Regions from separate parts of the Paenibacillus sp. SJS-P3 genome, predicted to be linked through region 1. Evidence: riboswitches for the same ligand, from Rfam matches in the RefSeq annotation. Region 1 holds a riboswitch; the other holds the start of a gene.

What was found. Region 1 has a riboswitch for glycine ahead of sdaAB (L-serine ammonia-lyase, iron-sulfur-dependent subunit beta). Riboswitches for the same ligand answer to the same signal wherever they lie in the genome.
Region 2: it holds a riboswitch for glycine, as region 1 does, so the genes downstream of both, gcvT (glycine cleavage system aminomethyltransferase GcvT) here and sdaAB (L-serine ammonia-lyase, iron-sulfur-dependent subunit beta) in region 1, are expected to answer to the same signal.

Annotation. Positions count from the first base shown of each region.
Region 1 covers NZ_CM160043.1:468,343-483,803, forward strand. The annotation lists gene AC06G8_RS02140 (hypothetical protein) at 405-878, shown strand; gene AC06G8_RS02145 (hypothetical protein) at 1,048-1,290, opposite strand; gene clpP (ATP-dependent Clp endopeptidase proteolytic subunit ClpP) at 1,356-1,943, opposite strand; gene AC06G8_RS02155 (RNA polymerase sigma factor) at 2,125-2,874, shown strand; glycine riboswitch at 4,187-4,288, shown strand; glycine riboswitch at 4,289-4,402, shown strand; gene sdaAB (L-serine ammonia-lyase, iron-sulfur-dependent subunit beta) at 4,501-5,220, shown strand; gene sdaAA (L-serine ammonia-lyase, iron-sulfur-dependent, subunit alpha) at 5,189-6,112, shown strand; gene AC06G8_RS02170 (ABC transporter substrate-binding protein) at 6,313-7,569, shown strand; gene AC06G8_RS02175 (carbohydrate ABC transporter permease) at 7,630-8,592, shown strand; gene AC06G8_RS02180 (carbohydrate ABC transporter permease) at 8,589-9,416, shown strand; partial or broken gene AC06G8_RS02185 (YrpD family protein) at 9,614-9,820, shown strand; gene AC06G8_RS02190 (copper amine oxidase N-terminal domain-containing protein) at 10,068-10,547, shown strand; gene AC06G8_RS02195 (hypothetical protein) at 11,197-11,409, opposite strand; gene AC06G8_RS02200 (cell wall-binding repeat-containing protein) at 11,581-13,185, shown strand; gene AC06G8_RS02205 (hypothetical protein) at 13,758-13,916, shown strand; gene AC06G8_RS02210 (M4 family metallopeptidase) at 14,554-15,461, shown strand, end outside.
Region 2 covers NZ_CM160043.1:4,039,627-4,055,087, forward strand. The annotation lists gene AC06G8_RS18580 (DUF4188 domain-containing protein) at 1-29, opposite strand, end outside; gene AC06G8_RS18585 (TetR/AcrR family transcriptional regulator) at 174-710, opposite strand; partial or broken gene AC06G8_RS18590 (DHA2 family efflux MFS transporter permease subunit) at 886-2,356, opposite strand; gene AC06G8_RS18595 (hypothetical protein) at 2,415-2,555, opposite strand; gene gcvH (glycine cleavage system protein GcvH) at 2,684-3,073, opposite strand; glycine riboswitch at 3,241-3,340, shown strand; glycine riboswitch at 3,344-3,450, shown strand; gene gcvT (glycine cleavage system aminomethyltransferase GcvT) at 3,662-4,786, shown strand; gene gcvPA (aminomethyl-transferring glycine dehydrogenase subunit GcvPA) at 4,797-6,176, shown strand; gene gcvPB (aminomethyl-transferring glycine dehydrogenase subunit GcvPB) at 6,215-7,672, shown strand; gene AC06G8_RS18620 (lipoate--protein ligase family protein) at 7,970-8,803, shown strand; gene AC06G8_RS18625 (hypothetical protein) at 8,805-9,263, opposite strand; gene AC06G8_RS18630 (hypothetical protein) at 9,393-9,518, opposite strand; gene AC06G8_RS18635 (dipeptidase) at 9,801-11,156, shown strand; gene AC06G8_RS18640 (YheC/YheD family endospore coat-associated protein) at 11,456-12,523, shown strand; gene AC06G8_RS18645 (YheC/YheD family protein) at 12,526-13,296, opposite strand; tRNA gene AC06G8_RS18650 (tRNA-Gly) at 13,621-13,694, opposite strand; tRNA gene AC06G8_RS18655 (tRNA-Pro) at 13,710-13,786, opposite strand; tRNA gene AC06G8_RS18660 (tRNA-Arg) at 13,796-13,872, opposite strand; tRNA gene AC06G8_RS18665 (tRNA-Gly) at 13,880-13,954, opposite strand; tRNA gene AC06G8_RS18670 (tRNA-Leu) at 13,958-14,044, opposite strand; tRNA gene AC06G8_RS18675 (tRNA-Leu) at 14,096-14,181, opposite strand; tRNA gene AC06G8_RS18680 (tRNA-Lys) at 14,202-14,274, opposite strand; tRNA gene AC06G8_RS18685 (tRNA-Gln) at 14,279-14,353, opposite strand; tRNA gene AC06G8_RS18690 (tRNA-His) at 14,365-14,440, opposite strand; tRNA gene AC06G8_RS18695 (tRNA-Thr) at 14,459-14,531, opposite strand; tRNA gene AC06G8_RS18700 (tRNA-Asp) at 14,546-14,622, opposite strand; tRNA gene AC06G8_RS18705 (tRNA-Met) at 14,627-14,703, opposite strand; tRNA gene AC06G8_RS18710 (tRNA-Val) at 14,713-14,788, opposite strand; tRNA gene AC06G8_RS18715 (tRNA-Glu) at 14,793-14,867, opposite strand; tRNA gene AC06G8_RS18720 (tRNA-Ser) at 14,882-14,969, opposite strand; tRNA gene AC06G8_RS18725 (tRNA-Ser) at 14,988-15,075, opposite strand; tRNA gene AC06G8_RS18730 (tRNA-Asn) at 15,079-15,154, opposite strand; tRNA gene AC06G8_RS18735 (tRNA-Ala) at 15,162-15,237, opposite strand; rRNA gene AC06G8_RS18740 (23S ribosomal RNA) at 15,439-15,461, opposite strand, start outside.

The sequences.
Region 1 (15,461 bases):
AGGAAAGACGCTGTCGTTAGGATGCTTGGTCCGAATGGGGACGACTTCGTTACGATAAATAGTCATAAATGGTCATGGAAAGGAAAAGGCTTCATGCGATGGGATGATCTTGAGAAGGAAGGCGCAGCAAGGATATAAGCGAGCAGGGGAGAGGATTGAATGACTGTCACCGCGAGACGAATCCATAGGCTGCACGCCGTTTTCCTGTTGTTGTCGATTGGAGCTTTGTTGATCAGTGCGGGCATGTGGAGATATGGAGTCGTCCATCAGGCTTCGGGAGAAATGGATGAAGCGACGAGCCAGGCTATTTTCGGGATGCTTGGGGCCGTTTTTTTCGGCGGCAGCTCGGCAGGAATCGGGCTCCTTTGGCTGGCCGGCAGAGGAATAGGGAGGGGGGATTCAGCATGAAGGGAACCATGCTTGTGCGCTATCTTTTGCTATACGGCATTTTTGTTGCCTTGTTTCTGGGAGCATTGCTTGGCGTGGAGCGGATTGAAGGGTATAAGATCGCGACGACCGAGTATTACGGAATGATGAATATAGGCGGCATCTATATCGCGATGATGTTCATCCTGACGGTAGCTGTCTACCCTGTCCTGGCGCTTCCGCTGACGCTGCTGGCCAACCGCTGGCTGCGGCATCCTGCGCTGCAAGCCGTGCTGTTCACGGGATTGGCCTTGTGGGCCGGCCTGTATCATTATAACAGCTACGGGGATTATTTCATCGAAGGGTACGGGCTCACCCCCTGGAGCTCGATATGGATCTTCGCGGCCGCGGGCCTGCTGTACACGGCAGCCAATATCGGTCTTGGCAGGCTGGCGGATCGAGCGGGAGATTCGGCGATCCATCCGCCCCTAGATCGTCATGGACCCGCTTGAATCCGTGGGCCGGCCCGGTCAATGGCAAGCATAAGCATCGCCGTTATCCGTCCGGCAGCCCGCTCATCCGGGTGCAAAAGCTCCGTCGATATCCGGTGGGAAGCCGGTCATCCGACAACCAAAAAGCCCCGCCGCCCATCCAATGGATGAGCACGGGGCGCAAGTCAGGTCATGCAAACCCGACCTTAGACTTCTGGCGTTCCTTGAGGTTGACCGATACGGTGCGGATCGAGGAGACGGGAATATACAATTCCTGATACTCCGTCTTGTATTTCACGAACTTGTCGTCCACTTCTTCCAGAATGCCTTCCCCGATATGGGTTCCGTCGAGAAAATGAATCAGCACCTGCTTGCCTTTCAAATGCTCCAGCATAGCCATCACCTCTGCGGTTAAAGTTGGATTCCATTCCATTGTACACCTTCCGGGTGCCGGCTTGGCGAAAGTATTCGATAGCCGGACCGGGCGCGCTCTTGTTCTCAAGGCTGCATGCTCGTAATGATTTGGTCCACGATTCCATATTCCTGCGCCTCTTCGGCGGAAAGGAACGTGTCGCGGTCCGTATCCCGCTCGATGCGCTCCAGCGGCTGGCCGGTACGCTCCGCTGCGATCCGGTTCATCTTGTCCCTCAGCTTCAGGATGCGCGTTGCGGAGATGGCGATGTCGCTGGCCTGGCCCTGCGCTCCTCCTGAAGGCTGATGGAGCATGACCTCGCTGTTCGGCAGCGCTCCCCGCTTGCCCTTTGTACCTGCGAGCAGGAGCCAGGCTGCCATGGAAAAGGCCGTTCCGGTGCAGAGCGTCCGGACGTCCGGCTTCACGAACTGCATCGTGTCGTAGATGGCGAGGCCGGCGCTCGTGGAGCCGCCCGGGCTGTTGATGTACATATGAATGTCCTTGTCGGGGTCATCGGCGGCCAGGAACAGCAGCTGCGCGATGATCGCGTTGGCCATATTGTCCTCGATCGCCGTGCCGACGAATACGATACGGTCTTTCAGCAGCCGGGAATAAATATCATAGGAGCGTTCCCCCTTGTTGGTCTGCTCCACGACATAAGGGATATGGGTCACAGGTCGTCATCCTCCTTCGCTGGATGGGTCGGAATGGTTTTGCCACTGGTAAACGGATGCGGGGAAGGAAAGGATACGGCTTGAACGCGGAAAAGAAATTCCCCTGTCTTGAGTATCCTTTTGGCAGGATCATTCGTTTACCGGTCAGAATATCTATGCGTATTGAAAGGGGATGCCGCCGATGGAGACGGGGCTGGAGCTGGAGGAAGAGCGCGCGGCGCTGAGAAGATATTGCCTGGCGCTGACCCGCAGCGCCTGGGAAGCGGAGGATCTGGAGCAGTCGGCCTGGTGCAGGGCGCTGGCCGCCCCGATCTGGCGGGAGCATCCCAACCGCCAGGCGCTGCTGCTGCGCATCGCCCGGAACCTGTGGACGGACCATTTGCGCAGGGAAGCTCTCCGCCGCCGAACTTTGCCCGAGCTGGAGGAGGCGGGGGCCGTCCAGCCGGCGGCGAGCTGGGAGCTGGAGGAGCTGCTGCGCCCGCTGGAGCTCCGCCTGTCTCCGCTGCAGCTGTCGGTATGGCTGCTGCGCGAGGTCATGAACCGGTCGATCCGGGAGACGGCGGAGCTGCTTCTGACGACGGAAGGCGCGGTGAAAGCCGCCTTCCACCGAGCCCGGTGCGCGCTTGACGGCGTCAAGCGCGATCTGCAAGCAGGCGGCCTGAGGGAGCCGGCCGACGAAGCGCTCATGGCCCGGCTGCGCTGCCTGGCCGCCGCGGTGCGGACGGACGATGCGGCCGCCATCGCGGCGCTCGCCGAGCAGGACGTGCTGGAGCCGGCTGTGGCGGTCGGCATCATTGGCGCAAGCGCCCATGCCGCCGCAGCGCATCGGGGACCGCAGGCGATGCTTGCCGGAAGCGGGTTCTACGCCTCCGCCGGCGGCGGAGTGTTCGTCTCTGCCGGCGGCTGGGCGTCGTATGGCATGGCAGGCTGAGTCGTTCTTAGGTAATCGCCGAGTTCAACGAGCTGTGGGACATAGTTCAGCTAGTTGTAGCCGCTGCATTTGCCGGATTGGGATAGCGACAAAAACCTTGATCGGGCTGAAAAAGCGGCCGGTAAAAAAGGCATAAGCACGCAGGAGGCCGGAACCTGAGGAGGTTTCGGCCTGTTCATGCTGTGTATAGGCTTTATTTAGATTTAGATTTAGATTTAGATTTAAGCTTGGTCGTGGTCGTGGTCGTGGTCGTGGTCGTGGTCGTGGTCTTGATCTTGGTCTTGGTCTTGGTCTTGGTCTTGAGCGTGGTCTTGGCTTAGGTTTGAGCCTCATGCAGGAACGCTTTGTGCGGCAAATTGTTGCTGGGGTGGGAATTCGGGTGTCATTAGACGACGTATCGGACATACGATCTGTTATTTAGGGATTTTCATCGATTTCGCCGAGTTATCGGACATAGGTTCCGCTATTTGGGGTAAAACAGCCCGTTTTGAGTGGTTATCACAAAAATAAGGGATCCAATGTCCGTTAAATTTTTTTGAACGGAGATTTACGCTGAAATAGCGGATCGTATGTCCGATACGAGAGAAGTTTTGGTTTTGAATGACAGTCGGCACACCCCGGCACCATGCCCAGCATCGTAAACAATCTGCCCCGACCCCCGGCACCATGCCCAGCATCGTAAACAGTCTGCCTCGACCCCCGGCACCATGCCCAGCATCGCCCAATCCGCCCCCGAACCCCGGCACCATGCACCAGCATCGTCCAATCTGTCCCGACCCCCGGCATCATGCAGCCAGCATCGTACAATCTGTCCCGAACCCCGGCACCATGCAGCCAGCATCGTGCAGTCTGCCCCCGAACCCCGGCACCATGCAGCCAGCATCTTACAATCTGTCCCGAACCCCGGCACCATGCAGCCAGCATCGCACAATCTTCCCGCGAACGCCAGCATCGTACAATCTGCCCCGAATCCCGGCACCATGCACCAGCATCGCCCAATCTGCCCCCGACCTCCGGCACCAAGCAGCCAGCATCGTACAATCTGCCCCCGAACCCCGGCACCATGCACCAGCATCGTCCAATCTGCCCCGAAACCCCGGCACCATGAATTCACACAGCCGGCCCGCAGAGCCGGCCTCGTACGCCATGCACTCATAGCCCGTCCCGTGCAGCGCCATGACTGCCTTTTCGCGTATTCGCCGCCTCCAGTCATCCTGCCCGCGGACTGCGGGTTGAAGATGGCCGCGCTCCTGCATATAATGAATGTAGATAACGTTTGCAATCTGACGAAATCCTTAATTGAATAGAGCGGATGAAGGCAGCGGGAGAGACTACCTGTAACATGGGGCGGCGCCGAAGGAGTAAGCCCTGGGGACAGGGTGAATCTCTCAGGCAAAAGGACCTTTGCCGGACGCATCTCTGGAGAGAATTCCGTGGCCGCGCACAGGCGCGCATGGAATCACCCAAGGGGAAACTCGCGAAGCGGGAAGCGAGGCAACTCTCAGGTACAAAGGACAGAGCGGAAGAATCGCTGGGAACGGGCGGCACGCCCTTCTTTCGGCGCATTCTTCTGCTCTGTCCCTTTTTTCGGCCTCTACAACAACTCAAGACGAAGGAGAATTTGCTGTGCGGTTCAAAGACGTGTTTTCCATTATCGGTCCGGCCATGGTCGGACCTTCCAGCTCCCATACGGCGGGGGCGGCGCGAATCGGGCTTGCGGGGCGCAGGCTGCTGGGCGAAATGCCGCAGAAAGCGAAAATTTCCTTCTACGGCTCCTTCGCGGCCACCTATCAAGGACATGGCACGGATACAGCCGTCACAGGCGGACTCATGGGCTTTCATACGGATGACCCGCGCCTGCCCGATTCGGTGGAGCTGGCCGAGGAAGCGGGAATGGACCTGGTGTTCCAGGAGGGGAAAGGGCTGTTCCCCCATCCCAACACGGTCCGGCTCGATCTGACCGCTGCGGACGGAAGCCGCGAGCTGTCTCTGCTCGGCACTTCGATCGGTGGAGGCAACGTGGAGGTCGTGGAGGTGAACGGCTTCGCGGTGAAATTCAGCTGCTCGTACCCGACGCTGCTCATCCGGCACCGGGACCAGCCGGGCGTCATCGCGGCGCTCTCCGCGGCGCTGCAGGAGGAAGGGCTCAACATCGGCGGGCTGTCGCTCAGCCGCATGGAGCGCCAGGGGGAGGCGCTGGCCGTGGTGGAGCTGGACGCTCCGGTGCAAGCGGGTCTGATGGAGCGGATCGGCCGAATGCCGCATGTGCTTCAGACGGATTATATGGATTTGAACGATGACAGGGGGAACGACGATGAACTTCCGGACGCTGAAGGAACTGAGTGAGCGCTGCAGCGAAAGCGGCCTGAGCATCGGCCGTCTCATGCTGGAGCAGCAGTCGCGCGAATCGGGCCGCGAGCCCGAGGTGGAATTCACGGCGATGAAGGACTATTACGGCATCATGAAGGAAGCCGTCCATAACGGCCTGACGCGGGACACGACATCCCGCAGCGGCCTGACCGGGCTCGACGCCCAGCGGGTCGCGGCTTACAACGCGGCCGGGGAGCCGAGCCTCGGCGGCGATGCGGGGCGCGCCATGGCGTATGCGCTGGCCGTGTCGGAGGTGAATGCTTCCATGGGCCGCATCGTGGCGACGCCGACGGCAGGCTCCTGCGGCATTATTCCCGGCGTATTTGTCAGCACGCAGGAGCGCTTCGGCTGGAGCGAAGACGAGATGACCTACGGCCTGTTCGCGGCCGGGGCGATCGGTTATGTCATCGCGAACAACTCCTTCGTATCCGGAGCGGAGGGCGGCTGCCAGGCGGAGGTCGGCTCCGCGATCGGCATGGCCGCCGGAGCGCTTGCGGAGCTGCGCGGCGGCACGCCGGACCAGGCTGTACACGCGGTCGGGCTCGCACTGAAGAACTCGCTGGGCCTAATCTGCGATCCCGTCGGCGGGCTGGTGGAGATTCCGTGCATCGTGCGCAACGGCTTCGGCGCCGTCACGGCGCTTGCGGCTGCCGATATGGCGCTTGCCGGCGTGCGGAGCGTCATTCCTTCCGACGAGGTCGTGCAGGTGATGCTGGAGGTCGGCGCTGCAATGCCGGAGAAGCACCGAGAGACTGCGGGCGGCGGGCTGGCGCAGACACCGACCGGCAAGAAGCTCATGAGCGAGCTGCGCAAGAAAGGCCGCCCTCTGCGCAAAGCGGAGGATGAGGGCGGGAATACGGAAGGTTAGCAAAGCGGAAGGCCCCTTGCCGGGGCCTTTTTTGATTACAAGCGTTGTTTTCTGATCTTTCCCAATCTTTTTCCGCTGCCTGTTTCAAATCCCTCTGAACGGTTTATAGGTATTAAATCCTTTTTCAGCTGGAATACCAGCGGGACAACCGAATAGAATGGTACCATCATGCGCTTCAACATGTCAGGAGGAATGCGGAAGTGGTCAAAACCAGAATGGTTGGCTTATGCATGCTGATTCTTGCCATGATCGCCGCGGGCTGCGGCAGCACTTCATCAACCGAGAAAACGAAAACGCTTACACTCTGGTACTGGAACCGAAGCCTCGACGACGGCCTCATCAAGTCCGTCGAGCAGAAGTTCCCTGGCATCCGCATCAACGCGCAGAAAATCGGAGGCGACTTCAAGTCCAAGCTGAAAACGACGCTCGCCGCCGGCTCCGCAGGACCCGATATCGTCGCTTTCAACGATTGGGTGTCCGAGCTGTTCGTCAGCTCCGACCGCTTCTACGATCTGTACGACCTCGGAGCCAAGGAGATCGAGCCGGATTTCCTCGACTGGAAATGGAATTTCGGCGTAACGCCGGAAGGGACGATGATCGCCCTGCCGATCGATACGGGGCCGACCGCTCTGTTCTATCGGGCCGATCTGTTCCAGGAAGCCGGCCTACCGTCGGATCCGGAGGACGTGCACAAGCAGCTTGGAACGTGGGAGAGCTATCTCGACGCAGGCAAGAAGCTTCAGGATCATTTTGCCGGCAAGGTCAAGATGCTCGACAACGTCAACAACGTCTACACCCAGGTCAATGCCCAATCCGACCGCATCTATTTCTCCAAGGAAGACGAATTCATCGGCGATACGCCTGATTCCTCGATGAAGAACGCCTGGAACCTGGCCGTCAAGGCCGCCCAATTGAAGCTGGCTGGAAATGCAAACGCCTTCACGAGCGAATGGAGCGCAGCCATGAACAACAGCAGCATCGCGTCCTTCGTCGGGGCCGTCTGGATGAAAGAGGTTCTGGAGGAGGCCGCGCCGGATACGAGCGGCAAATGGAGAGTCGCCCGGGCTCCGGGCGGAGACGGCAACAACGGCGGCTCCTTCCTCGCCATCATGAAGACGAGCAAATACCCGCAAGAGGCCTTCGAAGTCATCCGCTATCTTCAAAATCCCGACAATCAGATTCAGTCCTATAAAAATCTCAATCTGTTCCCTTCCGCCGCCAAAGCGCTGGACGATCCCGTCATGAAGGAGAAGGAGCCCTTCTTCGGCAATCAGGCGACCGGCGAGATCTTCTCGGAATCCGCGCGGAACGTGAAGCCGGCCTACTTCGGAGGCAAGTATTCGAATGTGAACGGAATCGTCGGCCGCGAGCTGACCTCCGTCGCCCTGCAGGGCAAAAACCCCGACAAAGCCTGGAAAGACGCGATAAGCCGGATCAAAAAAGAGCTGCTGCGCTGACGCGAAAGCCGCTGCCCGCTGTGCATTCCTAAGATCAATGGCTGACAGGAGGTCACCCCAATGGGCAATCCCATGCTGAACGCGGAGCCTGCCCGCGCTCCCGTACCCCCGCGCATCAAAGGCAGCTTGGCTTCGAGACTTTGGAGGCATCGGAAGGAATACCTGGCCATATCGCCTTTTTACATCTTGTTCGCCATTTTCGGCTTGTTCCCGATCGCATTCTCCATGTACCTGTCCTTCCAGAAGTGGGATGGAATCGGAAGGATGAGCTACAACGGAGTGAACAATTACCGCTTCATGCTGACGGATCCCGAATTCTGGAAGGCGGTCGGCAACACGCTGCTCATCTGGATCTACTCGACGATTCCGATGCTGTTCATCGCGCTGGCCGTCGCGTTCCTGCTCAATTCCTCGTTCGTCCGGTTCCGGACCTTCTACCGGATCGGCTATTTCCTGCCGAACGTCACCTCGCTGGTGGCGGTGGCGATCGTGTTCGGCACGATTTTTTCCAACAACTACGGGCTGCTCAACTATGTGCTGAACTTGCTGGGCCTGAATTCGATCGAGTGGCTGAACAAAACCTGGGGCATCCAGCTCGCGGTGTCCGTCATGGTCATCTGGCGCTGGGCGGGCTACAACGCGATCATCTATCTGGCGGGCTTGCAAAGCATCCCGAGCGTTCTCTATGAAGCCGCCAAAATCGACGGGGCCTCGACGATCCAATCCTTTTTCCGGATCACGATCCCGAACCTGAGGCCGATTATCCTCTTCACGCTGATCACCTCGACCATCGGAGGCATGCAGATCTTCACCGAGCCGCAGGTGCTCGCGGGCAATGACGGAGGGGTCAGCGGCGGCGGCCTCACGATCGTGCTGTATCTCTACCGCGAAGCGTTCATCCATAACTACTTCGGCTTCGGCGCGGCCGTCGGCTGGGGGATGTTCGTCCTGATCGCGCTATTCTCGATCGTGAACTGGCTGTTCGTCCAAGGCGGGCCTACCCGCGGGCAGGGGGTGAAGTGATGGCGACGAGAACCAAATCGATCCTGCTCCATATCGGCCTCGCCATCGGGCTGCTGATTTCGATCTTCCCGTTCTATTGGCTGCTCGTCATGGCGACGCGCACGACATCGGATATTTACAGCTTCCCGCCGAAGCTGTGGTTCGGCACCCAACTGCTCGACAATATCGGCCGGGTGTTCGACAACGTCGATTTCTTAGGAGCATTCTGGAATACGTTGTTCGTCGCCTCCGCCTGCACCTTGCTGGTGCTGTTCTTCGATTCGCTGGCGGGATTCACGTTCGCCAAGTTCGATTTCCCGGGCAAAAAGATGCTGTTCGTCCTGCTGCTGGCGACCATGATGGCGCCGTCCCAGCTGTCGCTCGTGCCTTCCTTCGTCATCATGGCCAAATTCGGCTGGGTCGGCACGTTCAAGGCGCTGATCATCCCGGGAATGGCCAATGCGTTCGGGATCTTCTGGATCCGGCAGTACGCCCAGGAATCGGTGCCGTCCGAGCTGCTGGATGCCGGCCGCATCGACGGCTGCGGCTTTCTGCGTCTCTATTGGAACGTAGCCCTGCCGATTTTGCGACCCGCGCTTTCCTTCCTCGGCGCCTTTACCTTCATCGGAGCGTGGAACGACTACCTGTGGCCGCTGATCATCCTGACCGACGAGCGCAAATATACGCTGCAGGTGGCGTTGGCGTCGCTGAACGGGATCTACGTGACGGATTATTCGATGGTCATCGCCGGAACATTGCTTGCCGTCATTCCCCTTATCATCCTGTTCCTGTTCATCAGCAAGCAGTTCATCTCGGATATCGCAGCAGGCGCGATCAAGAGCTGACGCTTTCCTGACGAAGGGCATGGATGTATAAGTCGAGCCGATTGGCGCAAAAGGTCAAACGAAGCAAGCTGGCGCCGGTGAGCCTCCAAGCGTCAGCTTGCTTCTTTGCGTTTGGCCTGAACATATGGAATCCGGGACTATAGATTCAGAACGGACTAGCTGTTTACTCCTAAAAATCGGATAGAACGGCTTACAACGTTAATTTTGATTCGTCATACAGCCAGGTTCAGTATCGGAATGGATATGAGCCAGGCGCCAGCATCAACTACTACACCTATTACAATGCCAGCGGATACGTCCGCATGAAACTTACGGGCACTGCGCTTTGCGCCGATCTTAATTGCAATAATTCAACATCGACAATGCTTACGACAATCATGCAGACGGACCAAGCGGTTAATTAGAGCGCCGTCAACAACTACAAGCTCGTTACCAGCATCGTTACAAGCGCCACTTCCGGCAATAACGTTGGAGTGTTTTCCAGCATCAAAGTCGGCACGACTTCCGTCCCGTCTGCCAACTTCTCCGCACCTCTGGTGGATCATGCGACGATTACCCGGGATGCGAACAATACGGTGAGAATTGCTTGTGATTGACAAAGCAACTTTTCGAAGCGATCGCGTCTAATTATTTGAGAATATGATCCTTATCATGAAAGGGCTGAGAAAATTGTCTCGTCGTATACAAGTACTCTTTCTGGCATTGATCGTCGGAGTGTCTGTTTTTGGGGCCGGATTGGCAGGAGCTGCTAAAGCTCCGTCGAACAACGATGGAATCAATCGTCCAACGATTGTCATCAACGGCAAGGTTTCCGAGTTGAAGGCCGTAATCCCGCCAAGCGGATCGACTATGGTTCCGTTCCGATCCTTGTTTGAAGCCCTTGACCTGAATGCCGAGTTCGACAATAACACCAAAATGGTGACAGCCAAGAACGATACGACAACCGTTACTTTGACCGCCGGCAAAATGACCGGGACGATCAACGGCAAGGAAATCAAGCTCATTCAAGGACCGGGACTATCAGATGATGATGACTTGATGTATGTGAACTTGCGATTCATCGCCGAAGCATTTGGCGGAGTCGTCGGTTTTGACAAGAGCACGCTTACGGTAACCATTGATTTTAATTGAGATAACCTTGGGAAAAGGGACCCTTCCCGGTCATCAGGCACGGGCAGGTCCCTTTTCCTGTCGCAATAGTGCGGCCCGCAGGGCGATGTTGCCGAGGCGCGTTGCTTCGGTCTGAGCTCCGTTCAGCCCCCGCGCTGTTCCCGCTCCCGACAGCCTCTTTCTATCGCTTCGTCCAGCTTTCGCTGCGAATAGGGCTTGTCCTTGGGCATGCGCTCCCAGATCTGGAGCAGCACGACGAGGATGGCGAGCAAGAGATGTTGGTCATGGATTCTGCAACTCCCATTTCATTAACGCCCTCAAGGGCGAGTTCTATCATTTGAAACAGCTGCAGATGTAGCTCTGCAGGCTTATGCAGAGGGTGCAGCAGGCGCAGTGGAGCTGGAAAGATCTCCATGCCGTTTGACAGATGGTGCGCTGCAGCTTTTGGAGGCGGTCTTTCAATCGCGCCGCTCTGAATTATTTGTATGAACGATACCAGGAAAAAGAGGATACCCGCCGGGTTATCCTCTTTTTTCTTTTTATTTTTTGCATACTATAAACCTGTAATAACTCTCAGGAGCGTCAGAAAGACAGGAGGGTTGTTGAATCCTCTCATCCCGTCTGCCAGGACAATGAGATTTCCCCTTGCTGTCAAGGACGTCGAAGCGGATTACTTGCGCAGCTCGAAAAACTCGCAGCCGCTGCGGGAGTGATAGGCAAGGTCGGCGACGCCGGATTGGATGACGACCGTACGCTCGTCGAAGCGGACAATGCAGCTGCCGGATTCGATCATCTGGTCGTCGCGGAAGACGCGCACCCGAATGCTCTTGTCGAGCGCTTCCTGGAAGTCGGCATCGGTATGAAGCGGGCGTATGTGGGCCATGGCGGGAAGCTCCTTTGTCATAAGGTCGTGGACAGTCATTGAAAGCCATTATAGCATAAGCGCACAGCTCCGGGGCTCTGTCTGGAGGATGGACAGTCGGGCAGGTTTGGGGATGGGCGGCGGAGGAAACGATGATACGGAGATGGATCGGCGGAAGGGGGACTGAGGGCAATGGATAAGGGTCAGAGAGCGGATGGGATTCAGGGCAGCGAACGGGAAAGGAAGGGAGGGATCGAACTCGGCAAACCCCGAATCATAGCCCGCTTCGGGCATGTCCGTCAGGCAGCTTTGTTCGGGCTTATGCTTCTGTCCGCAGCGATGCTGGAGGGCTGCTTCTCCCATTCCGCTCTGCAGCAGCCTACCCGGACAGTGATGTCGGATGTGACGGGCGGAAGTCGGCAGGCAGACATTCCGATGCTGAAGCCGGAGACGCTGTCGCAGGCTGATGAGAGAGGCAATGCAGGCGGGGATCGCAAGCCTGAGGGCGGAGCGGCAGCTGGTTCGGCAGCCGAATCGCCAGGGAGCGATGCATCCGGGAAGCTTCCCGCGAACCCTGCTGCAGCCCCTTCGCCGTCTGCAATTCCATCGGAGTCTGCAGCCCCAGGCGAAGCCGACGCTTTTCGCGACAGCGCTCCCGAGGCGCTGGCCGTCCGTTCGTCCGAAGCGGCGATGCAAGCGGCTCCATGGATCGCTACGGCTCATACGACGCGAATCAACGCCGGCGATCCGTATGAAGCGGCTGTTCTGGCATCGCGAATGGCATGGCCGTCAACGGAAGGCGAGGAACGTCTGGGCGGGGTCGTAATCGTGCCCAGAGGGGACTGGATTGCAGCCGTGCTGGGAGCGGGCTTGATCGACGATGCCGCGGACGGTCCGCTGTTGTACGCAGATGCAGACGGGATTCCGGAGGCGACATTGCAGGAGCTTAAGCGTCTGCGGCCGATTGGCGCAGCCGAGAATGGAGGCGTGCAGGCCATACTGGTCGGAGCGCTGGGACCGCAGGTTCAGCGGCAGGCGGAGAAGCTCGGCCTGCGCGTCGAACGGATCGCAGCCCGCGGAGCCGCTGATCTGGCCCGCGCCGTGGACGCTTACGAAGCCGCGCAATTAGGCGAATATCCGGCTGATGTCCTCGTCGGATCTGGGGACGAGGAAGCCCGGCTGTACACGGCGCCCGCCGTGAGCCTGATCGCCAGCGGCGCAGAGCCGCTGCTGCTCGTCAGCCGCGCCGGCGTTCCGCTGGAGACGGCGCAGGCTCTGGAGCTGCGCGGGGGCAAAGCGCGCATCCACCTGATCGCGCCAGAGTCTATTGTGCCGTCCGAAGTAGCCGAAGCATTGGCTGAATACGGCCAAGTCACCCGTATTTCGGGCGAGGATCATTTTGCCCAATCGGTGGCTATGGCCCGGTACGGGGAAATTGCCCGGACAGGTGCAGAAGGAAGCGAGGCCGGGATATCGCGAAGCGTTTCGCTCGTGAGCTCGGAGTCGCCGTCGCTAGCTCCTGTCGCAGCGCTGCTGTCCCGAGCGGGCATGTCCGCTCCTCTCCTATGGACGGAGAAGGAGGCTATGCCGGAGACGGTCCTAGCTTATGTGAAATCGCGGCTGACAGAGGGACAGGATTCCTTGGCCTCCTTTCGCCATGCTTGGCTGATCGGAGAGCTTGGCAGCTTATCCATGCAGGCGCAAGGGGAAGTCGACGCGGTCGTTCAACGAGCCGCGGTTCCCGGGCTCGGGAAGGGTGAAGCGGCCGGAAGTTCGGGGGGCGGGCAGCGGGAGTAGGGACAGGAGGAATTGCAGAGGGATTTGAATAGGGAATGGAACAGAGATCGGAATAAGAATAAGAATAGGGATAGGAATAGGGATAGGAATAGGGATAGGAATTGGGATAGGGATTGGAATTGGAATATAGATCGGGATATATCGGAGCAGAGATCGGAAGATAGTCGGAGCAGAGAAGGAATATAGTCGGAGCAGAGAAGGAATATAGTCGGAACAGAGAAGGAATATAGTCGGAACAGATAACGGAACAGAGAACGGAGCCGAGTCGAAGGAGGAATAGGAGCAGTTAAGGAGCCGAGCAGGCTTCCCTGCCAAGAGGCTGGGGCTTTAAAGCATCATGGTGAGGCAATAGCAACGGACGAATTTGGATTCGCGATTAAGCGAGTCTTTTTGTCGTGTGAAAAGGTTATCAAGGACAATTAATATAGGATCAAAGTTTTCATTAAGCGTTAAACTATAATTTCAAAAGTTTAAATTATGCATGAAATGGAATGGGAATCACCCTCTTGCAATTTTGAATATTTGTGAAGAAAAAGAAACTTATGTAAGGTTTAATGGAGGGAGGGATAGACATGAGCAAGGATCAAGAGCTTGAAGAGGACGCCTTTACCGATGGAAGGAGCGCCGGGAAGGAAGAGCGGCAGAAGCTGGGTTTTCCGCATCGGAATCGGAATCGCCATCCTTGTGGTTTTACTCTTCATTTTAGGGGTCGTTCAGTTTATTTCCAGTAAAGACGCGGGTACGCCTCAACAGCAGGATGGCAAGGCCAGAGCCGGTCAAGGGGCAGGGACAATATTGGGGCCGACGGCTCGGCCGTACTGAAGGGACTGGAAGCAGGCATCGATTATTTCGGTATCAGCCGCAAAGAGGATGTTCGCTGACCGTTGCTTTTATAGGGACAAAGAATCTCTGTTCTGAAGGCGGAGGACAAGAAAGAAGGATGATGGAGTGAAGCCTGGACTCTCAGGTTTCTTGATGGTTTCCTTGTGGACGAGGGAAAAGAATAAGACCAACGACAAACACAAGGAGCTTAAGGCCTCATTCCCGATTAAATGAATCCGAACTGATTTTTCATAATCGGATCTGGGGAACCAGTTTCTCAGATTGAAATCGGGACCTAAAGCTTGGATTGCCGCGAAGAATCGATTTCTAATCGTACTAAAGAATCATTTCTTCTTTTGATTATTTTTCCATATTTACCGAATAGATTACGGTGTGGTACATTCATTGCCACCACCGCTAATCTATTTTTTTTCGTCAAAAGGCGGTTGTGAATATTCATACATAGAGCGGAGGCGATAGGTAACATTTATTTTCTGGATTTCTTTTTGGTTTTAAAAAAATTTATGACTGGAGTGAATTTGTGTAATGAAAAAAATGATTCCTACTCTGCTTGGTGCCGTATTGCTGCTCTCTTCCGCTTCCGCTGTTGCTGCTGAAACTCCAAGCCTCGGGACGGCCGGAACTCCCGACGTCAGCGTCGTGAACAATCAGCTCGTGACTCAATTCATCGACGCTGCCAAGGATGCCAAGATTGTGCCGGGCTCTTCCGAGGATAAGATCTGGGCTTTCCTGGAAGGCCAGCAAGCAAAGCTGGGCGTACCCGCAGCGGATGTGAAAACCTCGTTCCTGATTCAGAAGAAGGAAGTGGATCCAACTTCGGGCGTCGAGCATTTCCGCCTGCAGCAATATGTGAATGGCATCCCGGTATATGGCGGTGACCAAACCATTCACATCGACAAGGCCGGCCAGGTTACTTCGTTCGTTGGTGCCGTTCTGCCGGCTCAGAATCAAATCACGGCAAAATCCAGCGTACCAGCCATAAGCGCATCCGATGCTCTGGCCATCGCGGCGAAGGAAGCCAGTTCCCGCATCGGCGAGCTGGGAGCGCAGGAGAAGACTCCGTCGGCTCAGCTGTACGTCTATCCGGAAGGCAGCGGGTCCCGTCTCGTCTACCAGACGGAAGTGAATGTGCTTGAGCCGCAGCCGCTGCGCACCCGCTACCTCATCGATGCAGCCGACGGCCATATCGTGCAGCAGTACGATCTGATCGAGACAGCCACCGGTTCGGGCAAGGGCGTGCTCGGCGACAGCAAGACATTCCAGACGACCCTTTCCGGCAGCACGTACCAGCTGAAAGACACCACTCGCGGCAACGGCATCTATACCTACACGGCCAGCAATCGGACCACGATTCCGGGCACTCTGCTGACGGACGCCGACAACGCATGGACGGATGGAGCCGCCGTCGATGCCCATACTTATGCAGGCAAAGT
Region 2 (15,461 bases), 1.4 Mb from region 1:
GTAAACCTTCCTGATATCGCTTTAGCCATTCCTTTCACTCTCCTTTTATTTATCAGTCAATAAATTATCAGGGATAAAAAGAACCGCTGGTTAAGCGGCGCTCCTCATTCCCGGAAACAACTCGTTGAACTCTTCTTCCATGCTCAACCAGCTTCGAAGGCAGCGGCCAAGCTTCAGCAATCCAAGCTCTCCTCCCAAGGCAGCAGCTGTTTCAGTCCTGTCAGCTCGGACAGGGCGATGGCTAGCCCGAGACCGATGAACTGGGTCGCGCGGAAGCCCGGGAACTCCAGGCCTGCCCGTTCGAAACGGACCTTCAAGCTGGCATGAATGACGGCAAACTCTTCCCGTACATATTGGCGGATGCCCGGCTCCGGTATGGAGTGGGCCGTCATGCAGAGCAGCACTTCGCTGCGGAAGCCTCCCTCCAGCAGCTCCTGGAACGCATGGCCCATCGCCTGCTCGAGCTCGCCGGGAGGCGCCTGAACCGCCTCGAACGCTCCGCGGATCTGCTGCGCCGCCCTCTGCAGGACGGACATGTAGAGAGCTTCCTTCGTCCGGAAAAAATGAAAGACGTACGGCTGGGTAACGCCGACCGCGGAAGCCACATCCGCCGTCGTTGTTTTGTAATACCCTTTCTCGGCAAACAGCGCGGCGGCAGCGCTCAAAATCTGCTCCTTGCGTCCTGCCGCCTGTTCCTCTCTCGGTGTCATGAGTTACTTTACCTTCCCTGTTCTGTACAATTTATTGATCAATAAATAAGATATCCTCTTCCTGCAAATCTGTCAATCCATCCAGCCAAAAAAAAATCCTCCGCTCCAAGGAACGCAGGATAACACTCGCGCGTCTCCGCGCGAGGTGCATGGCATGCCGGGCGTGTCGGTGGGCTCAATGTCCGGCGTGATGGACTTGCTCCTGCTTCTCGACTTTCACCCGCTTGATGAACAAGGAACAAACGAAACCTAACACGGCAAAGATCATGACGAACAGAAAAGCATTTTGAACTCCCTGGGTCATGGCCGCAGGAACGGTCGACAGATCGGCAGGCGAATGCTTGCCGTCTGCATAATAAGCCTTGCTGCCCGCCGTCATGATGCTGATGGCGAGCGCCGTGCCGATCGCACCCGCAACCTGCTGCAAGGTGTTCATGATCGCTGTTCCGTCCGGATAGAGCTCCCGCGGCAGCTGGTTCAGCCCGTTGGTCTGGGCCGGCATCATGATCATGGATATGCCGATCATCAGAAGGCTGTGCAGGAGGATGATCTCGCCCTTGGACGTGCCCGTATTGATGCCCGTCAGCAGCCAAAGCACGACGAACACAAGCACCAAGCCCGGCAATACGAGCCAGCGCGGACCGTATTTATCGAACAACCTGCCCATGACCGGAGACATGATGCCGTTGATCAGTCCGCCGGGAAGCAGCAGCAGTCCCGCCGCGAGCGGCAGCAGGCCGATGCCGGCCTGCAAATACAAAGGCAGCAGAATGACGGTGGAAAGAATGATCATCATCCCGATGAAGATCATCAGCGTGCCGAGCGTGAACATCGGGAAGCGGAATGCCCGCAGATTCATCATCGGCTGCTTCATCCGCAGCTGGCGGACGGTGAACAGGATCAAGGCGACGATGCCGACGGCGATGCCGATAATGACTTTCGGGCTGCTCCAGCCATGGTCGCCTTCTCCTGCGCTGCTGAAGCCGTAGACTATGCCTCCGAAGCCGAGGCTGGAGAGCAGGATCGAGAAGATGTCAATGCGCGGACGGGCAAGCTCGGAGACGTTTTTCATGAACATCAGGCCGAACAGAAGCGCGACGACCAGAAGCGGCAGCGCCGTCCAGAAAATCGTTCTCCAGCTGGCATAAACGAGGAACAGGCCGGCTATAAGCAGGCCCGACCGCTGGCGCGAACATGATGACAAGCCCCATCATGCCCATTGCCGCTCCCCGCTTGTGCGGCGGGAATATAACCAGTACCGTATTGAACATCAGCGGAATGAGCAGGCCGGTGCCGACCGCCTGGACAAGCCTTGCAATGAACAGGAAAGCGAAGCTCGGCGCGCTCGCCGCGATCAGCGTGCCGGCAATCGAGAATACGAGCGATGCGGTGAACAGCTGGCGCGTCGTGAACCATTGGAGCAGCAGACCCGAGATCGGTACGAGAATCGCGAGCACAAGCAGAAATCCGGTCGTAAGCCACTGAATCGTGGCAGGCTCGACCTTGAACGTGCTCATCAGCTCATTCAGCGCGATATTGAGTGCCGTTTCGCTGAACATGCCGATGAATCCGGCAAGCAGCAGAGCGGTCATGATCGGAACAACCTTGAAGGAATTTCCTTCTTGAGGAGCAGCGGCTGCTCCCATTGTTTTTTCCATTCTGATTTCCCTCCTGAGACAGGTTCTCCCCGTCATTTATCTCTTTTTAGTTTCCGACCCCTCCATCGGTTCCATTCACAAGCACAGGCATGAATTCCTCCACGAGCCGGAACGGCCGGATGTCCTTGTTCGTCATCGCGAGAATGACGGCTCCGAATGAGAACGATCGGTCTAGTCTTGAAACCACAAAAAAGGCATCCGGTCAACGGACCGGATGCCTGTAGTCAATATTACCGAGCCGCGCATGGGAAAATGGACATCCGCAAGCGGCAAAAGGAGAGCGCGGCAACGCGCCCTCCTCCGCTGCATGGGAGCCTAGTCCGCCAGCTTGGCGTAAGCTTCCGCGTCAAGCAGCGCCGCTACCGCCGCTTTGGCGTCGGCGCCCGTGTCGATCTCGATCATCCAGCCGCCGGCAAAAGGATCGGTGTTGACGAGCTCCGGCGAGTCGCCCAGCTCTTCGTTGACGCGGACGACCGTTCCACTGACGGGGGAGTACAGGTCGGACACCGTTTTGACGGACTCGATGGTCCCGAGGGGCTGTCCCGCTTCAACGCTGTCTCCAGCCTGCGGCAGCTCGACGAACACGATGTCACCGAGCTGATGCTGGGCATGGTCCGTAATGCCGATCCGAACAATCGTCTCTCCTGCCGCTTCCGCCCACTCATGCTCCTCCGTATAGCCCAATCCTGCGCGAATCTCACTCACTGGACGCTCATCCTTTCCCATCATGGCCTGGTTTGGCAATCTATGCGCAAAGCGTAAACGATGACGGGCGCTGTGTCAACATAACTCACTCGGCATGTCTTTTAAGCTGAAATTCTGTTGACACAGGGTCGTCCCATCTGTAAAACTGGTTGTAACTGAATATGCGGATGAACGCAACGGGAGAGATCGCCGGTACATGAAGCGGCGCCGAAGGAGTAACCCTGCCCGGCAGGGGAATCTCTCAGGCAGAAGGACCTTTGCGGGACGCGCCTCTGGAGAGAACGGAAGCTTGCGGCCCCGCCGCTTCGCCGACGTCACCCAAGGGGAAACCTGCGGAGACGAATGCGCAGGGTAACTCTCAGGTACCAAGGACAGAGCATGGATGACACGTTAAGCATGGCTGCGAATTTTTTTGCAACCGGCGCAAGCGTTGTTTTTCCTGCGCTGTCCTTTTTGCTTTTCTCCCTTTCATTAGTGCGCCAAGGAGGGCTTCTCCTTCAGTCGGGCGTTGAATGCTTGCAAGGGGAAGATGAACAATCAGCGAACAGGCTTTACTTTCGAGTACGAGCATACAAAGGGAGGACTACCATGGCCAATCTGCGCACGACCCCGCTCCATTCCCTCTACAAGGAATACGGCGAAGCCCGCTGCATCGACTTCGGCGGCTGGGATCTGCCGGTTCAGTTCACCGGCATTCTGAAAGAGCATGAGGCTGTCCGCCAGCGTGCCGGGCTGTTCGATGTGTCCCATATGGGCGAGTTCCTCGTCACCGGCCAGTTCGCCGGCGATTTCCTGCAGCGCGTGACGACGAACGACGTGTCCAAGCTGAAAGACGGCTCCGCCCAATACACGCTCATGTGCTATCCGGACGGAGGCGTCGTCGACGATCTGCTCGTCTACCGGATCAGCGAGGACCAGTACATGCTCGTCGTCAACGCTTCCAACATCGGCAAGGATCTCGATTGGCTGCGGGAGCATCTGATCGGGGACGTGACGGTGGAGGACCGCTCCGACGATACGGCGCTGATCGCTCTGCAGGGTCCCCTTGCAGGAGAAATACTGGACCGCTGCACAGATGCCGGCTGGGGCGGGCTGAAGCCGTTCGAGTTCCTGCCGAAGGCGGCCGTATGCGGCGTCGAGCTGCTGCTCTCCCGCACCGGCTACACCGGAGAGGACGGCTTCGAGCTGTACGCGCCGGCCGCCGACGCCGCCAAGCTGTGGCGCGCGCTGATGGAAGCCGGCGCTCCGCTCGGCCTCGAGGCCGCCGGTCTCGGCGCGCGCGATACGCTGCGCTTCGAGGCGAGGCTGCCGCTGTACGGCCAGGAGCTGTCTGCGGATATATCCCCTCTGGAAGCCGGACTCGGATTTTTCGTGAAGCTGGATGCAGGCGACTTCATCGGCCGCGACGCGCTCGCTGCGCAGAAGGAAGCCGGCGTGCCCCGCAAGCTTGTCGGCATCGAGCTGCTGGAGCGAGGCATCCCGCGCTCCCATTACCAGGTCTACGCCGGAGAGCAGCTGATCGGCGAGGTGACATCGGGCACCCAGTCGCCGACGCTGAAGCGCAATCTCGGACTCGCGCTGCTCCAGGCCGAGTATGCCGCGGTCGGCACCGAGGTGGAGGTCGACATCCGCGGCAAGCGGTTGAAGGCAGCTGTCGTCAAAACCCCTTTCTACAAACGAAACGCGGCATCGCCCGCATCAGCCAAGGAGTGACAAACCCTTAATGACGACCCAGCATCGCTACATCCCCATGACCGAGCAGGACCAGCAGGAAATGCTGCAGACGATCGGCGCGGCCACCCTGGAAGACCTGTTCCGCGATATTCCGCAATCAATCCGCTACAAGGGCACGCTGCCGATGTCGGGCGCGCTCGACGAATGGGCTCTCCTCCGCCATCTGAAGGAGCTGGCCGGCCGCAACGCCGATCATGAAACGACGACGAGCTTCCTTGGCGCCGGTCTCTACGACCACCATATTCCCGTCGTCATCAACCATATGATCTCCCGCTCGGAATTCTATACCGCTTATACTCCTTATCAGCCGGAAATCAGCCAAGGCGAGCTGCAGGCGATCTTCGAGTTCCAGTCCTACATCTGCGAGCTGACCGGCATGGCTGTCGCCAACGCCAGCATGTACGACGGCGCCACCGCCTTGTCCGAGGCGGCGGCTCTTGCCTCCGCCCATACCCGCCGCAAGCGCATCGTCGTCTCCAGCGCCGTGCATCCAGAGGCGCGCGAGATTTTGCGCACAAGCGCCCACGGCCTCGGGCTTGAGCTCGTTGAAGTCGGGTTCCAAGGCGGCGTCACCGACCTGGAAGCACTCCGCTCCGCCGTCGCTGGCGGCGAGACTGCTGCGGTGCTCGTGCAGTCGCCGAACTTCTTCGGCTGCATCGAGGATCTCGCGGCGATCGAGCCGATCATCCACGAAGCCAAAGGGCTGCTCGTCGTGAGCAGCAATCCGCTCTCGCTCGGCTTGCTGGAATCCCCCGGCGCGCTAGGCGCCGACATCGTCGTCGGCGATGCCCAGCCGCTCGGCATCCCTTCCTCCCTCGGCGGACCGACCTGCGGGTTTTTCTCTGTGGCCGAGCCGCTCATGCGCCGCATGCCGGGACGCATCGTCGGCCAGACCAAGGATCTCGACGGCAAGCGCGGCTTCGTGCTGACGCTGCAAGCCCGCGAGCAGCATATCCGCCGCGAGAAGGCGACATCCAACATCTGCTCGAACCAGGCGCTGCTCGCCCTGTGCGCTTCCATCTATCTCAGCGTGATGGGCAAGCAGGGCATCCGCGAAGCCGCCGAGCTCAATATCCGCAAATCGCATTACGCCTCCAAGACGCTTGGTTCGGTGGAAGGAATCGGCCTGCCGTTCGGCTCCGCTCCTTTCTTCAATGAATTCGTGGTCTCTCTGCCGGAAGGCGTATCGGCCAAGGAGCTGAACAGCAAGCTGCTCGCCGAGGGCTTCCTCGGCGGCTTCGATCTCGGCTCCGCTTACCCGGAGCTGGAGGGCCACATGCTCGTCGCCGTAACCGAGAAGCGCACGAAGGAAGAGATCGACGCATTCGCCGCCGCGCTTGGCGGCCTGACGAAGGAGGCGCGCGCATGAGCAGCCATGAACAACTGAAGAGCGCCGGAATCATCGATGTGAAACCGGAGAAAGCGCTCATTTTCGAGATGAGCCGTGAAGGCCGCAAAGCCTATTCCCTTCCTGTCTGCGACGTGCCGGATGAGGAAGGACTCGAGGATCTGATCCCTTCCTCCCTGCTCCGCAAGCAGCCGGCTTCCCTGCCGGAAGTGTACGAGGTGGACGTCATCCGCCATTATACCGAGCTGTCCCGCCGCAACTTCGGCGTCGACAACGGCTTCTACCCGCTCGGTTCCTGCACGATGAAATACAATCCGAAAATCAACGAGGATGCGGCGCGGCTGAACGGCTTCGCCCGCATCCATCCTTACCAGCCGGAAGAGAGCATCCAAGGCGCACTGGAGCTGTTGTACGTGCTGCAAAACGATCTTGCCGCGCTTACCGGCATGGATGCCGTCACGCTGCAGCCTGCTGCCGGAGCCCACGGCGAGTGGACCGGCCTCATGATGATCCGCGCCTATCACGAGAGTCGCGGCGAGAAGCGCACGAAGGTCATCGTGCCGGACTCCTCGCACGGCACCAACCCGGCCAGCGCCACGACGGCCGGCCTGGATACGATCACGATCAAGTCCAATGAGCGCGGACTTGTCGATCTCGACGCGCTGCGAGCTGCAGTCGGCCCTGATACAGCCGCCCTCATGCTCACGAACCCGAGCACGCTCGGCCTGTTCGAGGAGCAGATCGTCGAGATCGCCGCCATCGTGCATGAAGCCGGCGGCCTGCTCTACTACGACGGAGCGAACTCCAACGCCATCATGGGCATTACTCGCCCGGGCGACATGGGCTTCGACGTCGTGCATCTCAACCTGCACAAAACCATGAGCACGCCGCATGGCGGCGGCGGTCCCGGAGCTGGTCCTGTCGGCGTAAAAGCCCATCTGACTCCGTTCCTTCCGAAGCCGGTCGTCGGCAAGCGCGATGACGGCAGCTACTTCTTCGACTTCGACCGTCCCGCTTCCATCGGCCGCGTCAAATCGTACTACGGCAACTTCGGCATATTGGTCCGCGCTTACACGTATATCCGCACTTACGGTCCGGAAGGGCTGCGACGCGTCTCGGAATGCGCCGTACTGAACGCCAACTACATGATGGCGCGCCTCTCGGAAGCCTATGAGATTCCGTACCCTGGCGTCTGCAAGCATGAGTTCGTCATGTCCGGCCGCGGACTCAAGGAATACGGCGTGCGCACGCTCGACGTCGCCAAGCGGCTGCTCGACTTCGGCTATCACCCGCCGACTATCTACTTCCCGCTCAACGTCGAGGAATGCATCATGATCGAGCCGACGGAGACCGAGAGCAAGGAAACTCTCGACGCCTTCATCGACACGATGATCCGCATCGCCCGCGAAGCGAAGGAGACGCCGGAGCTCGTGCAGAACGCTCCTTATACGACCGTCGTGCGGCGGCTGGACGAAACCCAGGCTGCCCGCAAGCCGGTGCTGAACTGCTCCTGCTAGAAGGCCTGGATACAAAAAAAGCTTTTCCCGGCACTGCCCGGGAAAAGCTTTTTTACATGGCTGCGCATGTCTGGCTCTACCTGCTTGAACCTGTGATGTCCAGCATCTCGATAAGAACGGACGGCCAATCATCCGGGTGGAACTCATGTCCGGCTCCTTCAACATAGTTGATCAGGTGCTGTTCCCGCCTTCAGATTCGTCGCCAGACATAACGGGCAACTCTTCATGAAGGAGATAGGACGAATATGTTAAAGTGTATAGAAACGATCCGGTTGTTAAGGAAGGAAAAAGATTGCCATGATACAAAAAATTTATCCCGGCCTGCTTTTGCTTGACCGCATGGATGATTGGGCGGAGCCGGACGTGCTCCACTCCTTTGCATTGGACGAGCTGCTCTGCCGCCAGACCGGTCTCGACGGCGTCCCCGTTCTTCATCTTTGGCGCCACCCTTCGGGCTTCGTCATGGGACCGCGCGACAGCCGGCTGCCGGAGGCCGCGCTTGCCTCCAAGGAACTTGAGCGCCTCGGGCTTTCCGTCGCTGTCCGCAACTCCGGCGGGGCAGCCGTGCCTCTTGATCCCGGAGTCGTGAATATTTCCCTTATCCTGCCTCTTCAAGGCAGCGCCTCGGTCCGGTTCAACGATGATTTCCAGCTGATGTACGAGCTGATTGCCGCCGCGCTGGATGGCTTCGGGGCCCGTGTCGACAAAGGTGAAATCTCGGGAGCCTACTGTCCCGGAGACTACGATCTCAGCATTGATGGCCTCAAGTTCTGCGGCATCGCGCAGCGCAGGCTCGCCCGCTCCTACATCATACAAGCTTTCGTCAATGCCGGAGGCTCGGGAGCCGAGCGCGGCCGCCTCGTACGTCAGTTCTACGATACTGCCGCCGGCAGCTCGGACACCAATCTCAGTTATCCGCTTGTGGAGGCCGGCACGATGGCAAGCTTGGAGGAGCTGGTCGACGGCCTTTGGCCGGATCCGGCCCGCCTGTTCGCCGAAGCCGCCGCAGATGCTGCCTTTGGCAGCGGCAGCCATGCCATCTTCCCTTCCGTCCGCATGCCGGCGAACTCCACCATCCGCGAGCTGGCGCATTCGCTGCGCAGCCGTTATCCGATCGGCCGTCGGCCGTAACTCAGAGGCTTTTCCCGCCACGAATGACATAAAGGGCGGGAGAAGCCTTTTCACGATTCGGCATAACCGAATCGTATAAGCCGGAATTGACAACTGCATAGTGCCGATCAGGAGAATCGCCATCTTTATGCGGCCATTTCTTGTCAAAGCTCTTCAGTTGCTCGCCTATTTGAGCACGCAGGTGAGCATTGGCAGCAGGTAAGGCAGCCGGGTGGTCCGACGTCTTTCGATTGCTCTCGTACTCATGGTCCGACGTCTTTCGATTGCTCTCGTACTCATGGTCCGACGCCTTTCGATTGCTCTCGTATTCATGGCCGGACGCTTTTCGATCGCTTTTAGTTTCGTTGCTCCATGCCTTTCTATGGCTTTCCGATTCGTGGCTCCACTCCTTTCGATCCCTTTCCGATTCTTGACCCCATTCCATGGTTGGGGCGGCATAATAATTCCAATCGTTTATCATAAGTCACCTGATTTCCTGATTTGATTTTGCTAATTAAGCGCACAAAAAAAGCCACGGACTCCGAGTCCGTGACTTCATCAATGGGCCGTGCGGGCAGCTCCGTCCTACAAGCCATGCCGCCGCATCGTCCTACTCATGGTCCGTGGAGACCTCCGGGAATGACGCTTCCCGGTACGTGACATATTCAGTTGGTGCATCGTTCCTGCCCGCAGCATTGCTAGCTGCCGTCATCGCCATTCCGTTCATGACCGTCATCTCCATCAGCCTCCCTTCAATTTGCTTTCTGTGGTCATTGTATGGCGCTCAAGCCTGTCCCGTCAATCCATATGGACGGTAGAAAATGCTTTAGGCTTTTTTAGCCTGCTTTTTTAGCCTGCTTTTTTAACTTAACGGGGAACGGCCGTACTCCCCGAACATTAGCTGCGGCAATGATCATACGGAGGTTTATTCCCTGCACCTGCTCAGGTTATAATAGAATCACACGGCTTTCATGCCGATGCTGTCCGTGACGCTACGGATTCCAGGAGGTACATATCGATGTCCTATTCCGAATATTTCGCTTCACGCCGGGAAGAACAGCTGGAGGAATTGAAGCAGTGGCTTCGCATTCCGAGCATCTCGGCTCTATCCGAGCATAAGCAAGACATCCAGTCCGCCGCCGCTTGGCTGGCCGACACGCTCAAGCGCGCAGGACTCGAAAATATCGAGATCATGCCGACGGCGGGCAATCCCGTCGTCTATGCCGATTACCTGCATGCCCCAGGCAAACCGACCATTCTGGTCTACGGCCATTACGACGTCCAGCCGGTCGATCCGCTGAACCTGTGGACGACGCCCCCATTCGAGCCGGAGATTTGCGGAGACAAGCTGTACGGCCGCGGCACGACCGACGACAAAGGCCAGACGTTCATCCATATCAAAGCGATCGAAGCGATCCTCAAGCAGGAAGGCACGCTTCCCGTCAACGTCAAGCTTTGCATTGAAGGCGAAGAAGAGATCGGAAGCATCAACCTGCCTCCATTCCTCGAGACCCACAAGGAAAAGCTCGCATGCGACGCCGTTCTCGTATCCGATACCTCCCTGCTGGAGCGGGGACGCCCTGCCATCTGTACCGGCCTTCGCGGCCTTGCCGGCATGGAGCTGACCGTATCGACGGCCAACACGGATCTTCATTCCGGCTCCTACGGCGGCGCGGTACCGAATGCCCTGCACGCGCTCGTCTCGCTGCTGGACTCCCTGCATGACGAGAAAGGCAAGGTCGCCGTGGAAGGCTTCTACGAAGGCGTTCCGGAGCTGTCCGCTCTCATGCGGGAAGAATTCGCCAAGCAAGGCCTGGACGAGAACAAGGTTCGTGAAGGACTCGGCCTGGACGCTCTGTACGGCGAAGAAGGCTATTCGTTCGTGGAACGTGTCGGCGCCCGTCCTACGCTGGAACTTAACGGCGTGTACGGCGGCTTCCAGGGCGAAGGCAGCAAAACGGTCATCCCCAAAGTCGCCCATGCGAAGATTACTTGCCGCCTTGTAGGCAAGCAGGATCCGCAGCTGACGATGGACCGCATCGAGAAGCACCTGAACGCGCATATCCAACCAGGCGCGCGCTTCGAGCTCAAGCGCAGCGAGGGTGCCTTCGCCTTCAACATCGATCCTTCCCATCCGATTCTGCAGACGGCTGCGGACGCTTACGGAGCGGTGTACGGAACCCGTGCCCTGTTCACCAAGGACGGCGGCTCCATTCCGATCATGGCAGCCTTCTCCCGCGTTCTCGAATCCCCGGTCGTACTGATGGGCTTCGGACTGGACGACGAGAACCTCCATGCTCCGAACGAGCATTTCAACCTGGAAAACTTCGACAAAGGCCTGCTGACGGTCGTCGAATTCCTGAAAACCGTATAAAATGACAACAAGCCTGCCCATCGTCAAGATGGACAGGCTCTTTTTAATTTTGGACAGGATATAGACTTTCTCCACCATCCCATCTATAGGCTTTTCTCGTTGCGGAGTTCATGTCGTATAAGTAAAAGCATGTTCCCGCGCTTCAAAGAAGGCAAATGGCAGGCTTATCCTTTTTTTATCCAACAATCCCTTTGAGCACCAATTGTCCATAGCGTAAGCACCTGCGCATGAATAAGCTAAAACAATTCAATATCTGCTTATCCAAAACCCGGGAGGCCCTTATGCTTAATATAGGAGTTATGGCAAGAAGGAAAGGGAAATCCTTTTTTGAATCCGGCTATTTCCGACATTTGCATAAAGAAGGAGAGAAGCTCGGTTTAAACGTCTACTTTTTCGGACATGAGGATGTTCATGTAACCAAACGTCTCGTAGACGGGTATGTACCGGAAAGAAATGGAGGATGGGTAAAAAAGCCGTTTCCATGGCCGGATATCGTCATCGACCGTTACCGCAGCGGATGGACGCCATCCTTCAAGAAGCTCCGTAACAGCGGACTGCTTCGCATCGCCAATCCAAAATTTACGACCAAGAACAGGGCAACGAAGCTCTTTTTGGATACGAAAAGCATGAGGAAATGGATTCCGGAAACGAGACCTTACCATGCATCTACGTTTAAAGAGATGATTAAAACTCACCCTATACTCTATTTGAAACCTGCAAATGGAACCGGCGGGGCTGGTGTCGTCCAAATAAGAAAGAGGGATTACGGCATCTCCGCCCAGTTCCGTACTCGGGCTATGAAAATTGGGAAGAACAGGTTCCCGACGATTGAGAAAGCCGCAGCCGCCATGAACCGTTGGGTAAAGAAGGAGAATATCCGTGGAGGAACATTTCTGCTGCAGCAAGGGCTTGATCTGGAGCTGGCTCAAGGCCGGTGGGCGGACATTCGGCTATTTATTCAAAAAAACGGTTCCGGCAATTGGGAAGTGACAGGAATCGGGGTACGTCAAGCGGCGGAGGGAAGTCCAAATACCAATTTGATCGCCAAGGGAAATAAAGGTTATCCGTTCCAATCCTTTATGGCAAAGCATTTCGGGGAAGAAAAAACGCGCCAAATCCGGCTTGAATGCGAAGAGCTCGCTCACGAAACAGTACGGGTTATCGAAAACCGCTTCGGAAGCATGATGGAATTCGGGATGGACATCGGAATCGATCGAAGCGGGAACGTGTGGCTGCTCGAAGTCAACCCGAAGCCCTGCAAAGATATCATGTGGAAAATCGGCGAGTACCAAAATTACCTCAAAGCGGTGCGCCGGCCCCTTCAATATGCCAAATACCTGGCAGACAATACGAGCGGCACACCGTAGGCTTAGTCATTCGCTTTCTTGATTCTCCTTTTGCTTCGGGCTAAGCGATACTCGGAAACGGTTTGTTTGATCAGCTTGAAATAAGTTCTGTCCTTCAGCCTGCTGAATAAAGCATGGGACGGGTAATCGAAATTCACTTCGATAAGCCATAGCCTCCCAGAGCGATCGGCTGCAAAATCGATCCCGATCTGATAGGAATATTTATATCTGTCAAATCGCCGGCAAATTCGCTGACTGCTGAGCACAAGCTGATCCTTGAACCGTTTCCTCTCTTCCTCATTCCAATTGAAGGCCTGTTTCAGCACATCATCCATAGCTCTTACACGGCCTCCCCGGCTCATGTTTGTTACGACGCTCCCGTCAGGGGCTACTTTTGCGAGCATTCCGCAATAACGCCACTGGTCCGATGCGTCCCGAATCATCATGACCCGAATGTCGAATGGCCTCCCGCCTATCCTCGCCAAGGGGATCGTCTTCTGCAAAACATGCTGTTTCTCTCCCGTATGGCTTCGTATGGCGTTATACAACGCTCCCGCATTCCCGTACCGCCGGATTCCGCCTTTCACAACCACGAATGAATAGACACTTCCATTTTTCCATGCCTTTATGATTCCTTTTCCCTTATGCTCCATGTTGGGTTTGATATAGACGCTGCCGTACTGTTCGAGAAACCGTTCAAATGTAGTCCGGTTGAACAGCACGGTGGGAGGCAGCAGCTTTTTGATTTGCTGATCCTTGGCGTAGAATTGATGCAGGCCCCATTTTCCCGGCATTTGAAATCTTCTCCCCTCATCAACGATTGCATTGCAGTTTATGCATGCGCTAATGCAAGTGGAAGGTTGTTTTCAAGGCAAGTAGGGAAATTGACATCTGGAAATAATGAACAGCTTTCGTCCTGAATTCAGCCTCATTGCTGCAGCACTTTGGAGAATTCACGGCTAAATTCGGATAGTTATGGCAAGAGTTGTCGGATGTGCCCCAAATATCTGAATGGCAATGAACCGACTGTACAGGACAGCCAGCAATTCGGCTTCGCAAATCTAGCTGAAAATGCAAAAAATCCCCGCCTTTCGGCAGGGATGTCTCGATCATATGTATGGAGCGGGTGATGGGAATCGAACCCACGCTATCAGCTTGGAAGGCTGAAGTTCTACCATTGAACTACACCCGCGGAGAAGATAAAAAATGGTCGGGATGACACGATTTGAACATGCGACCCCCTGGTCCCAAACCAGGTGCTCTACCAAGCTGAGCTACATCCCGATATTTAAATGGCGTGCCCGGAGAGATTCGAACTCCCGACCTTTTGATTCGTAGTCAAATGCTCTATCCAGCTGAGCTACGGGCACATAATTATGGAGCGGAAGACGGGAATCGAACCCGCGACCCTCGCCTTGGCAAGGCGATGCTCTACCGCTGAGCCACTTCCGCAGATGGTGCGGTCAAGAGGACTTGAACCTCCACGTCATTGCTGACACTAGAACCTGAATCTAGCGCGTCTGCCAATTCCGCCATGACCGCATGTTAAGAAAATATTGCTGAGTGTTTCATTCACCTGGCAGGGTGAATAATTGGTGCGGTTGAGAGGACTCGAACCTCCACGGGCTTGCGCCCACTACCCCCTCAAGATAGCGTGTCTGCCATTCCACCACAACCGCATATAAAGTTAGGAAAAAAGTGAGCCATGAAGGACTCGAACCTTCGACACCCTGATTAAAAGTCAGGTGCTCTACCAACTGAGCTAATGGCTCTTAATGGCTGGGGATTCAGGGATCGAACCTGAGAATGACGGAGTCAAAGTCCGTTGCCTTACCGCTTGGCTAATCCCCACCAAGAAGCAATGGGGCGATCGAGGGGAATTGAACCCCCGAATGCCGGAACCACAATCCGGTGCGTTAACCACTTCGCCACGATCGCCATGTAAATTTGGTCAAATGCCGCCGAGAGGACTTGAACCCCCAACCTACTGATTACAAGTCAGTTGCTCTACCAGTTGAGCTACAGCGGCAAAGTGATCAAAAATGGCGGAGCTGACGGGATTCGAACCCGCGGTCTCCTGCGTGACAGGCAGGCATGTTAGGCCTCTACACCACAGCTCCATATTGGTTGCGGGGACAGGATTTGAACCTGTGACCTTCGGGTTATGAGCCCGACGAGCTACCGGACTGCTCCACCCCGCGGTAGTTGAATGGTGGAAGCTGAGGGGATCGAACCCCCGACCCTCTGCTTGTAAGGCAGATGCTCTCCCAGCTGAGCTAAGCTTCCATGATGGTGACCCGTAGGGGATTCGAACCCCTGTTACCTCCGTGAAAGGGAGGTGTCTTAACCCCTTGACCAACGGGCCTTGATTGAAAAGAACGGAGAGAGAGGGATTCGAACCCTCGCACCACTTACGCAGTCTAACCCCTTAGCAGAGGGTCCCCTTGAGCCACTTGGGTATCTCTCCAAACGAAAAGTCTTGCTACGGAGAAGGAGGGATTCGAACCCTCGATACGCGATTAACGTATACACGATTTCCAATCGTGCTCCTTCGACCACTCGGACACTTCTCCATATGGCTCCCCGAACAGGACTCGAACCTGTGACAACTCGATTAACAGTCGAGTGCTCTACCAACTGAGCTATCAGGGAAAATACTTGGTGGAGCCAAGGAGGATCGAACTCCTGACCTCCTGCTTGCAAGGCAGGCGCTCTCCCAGCTGAGCTATGGCCCCATGTTCTATGTATTGAATCATCGAACACCAGGTATAAACAGGCTTTCAAGCTTGCGCCTTGAAAACTGGATCGAACGAATAGGATGGATGCTGAGTCCATTTGCTTTTCTTACATGGCTAGCGAATCGTATTCCGATTCATTCTCGCCATGTCTCGCTCACGGTCATCGTCTTACGACAATCTCCCGTGATGCTTGATCCATAGGATAAGCCCTCGACCGATTA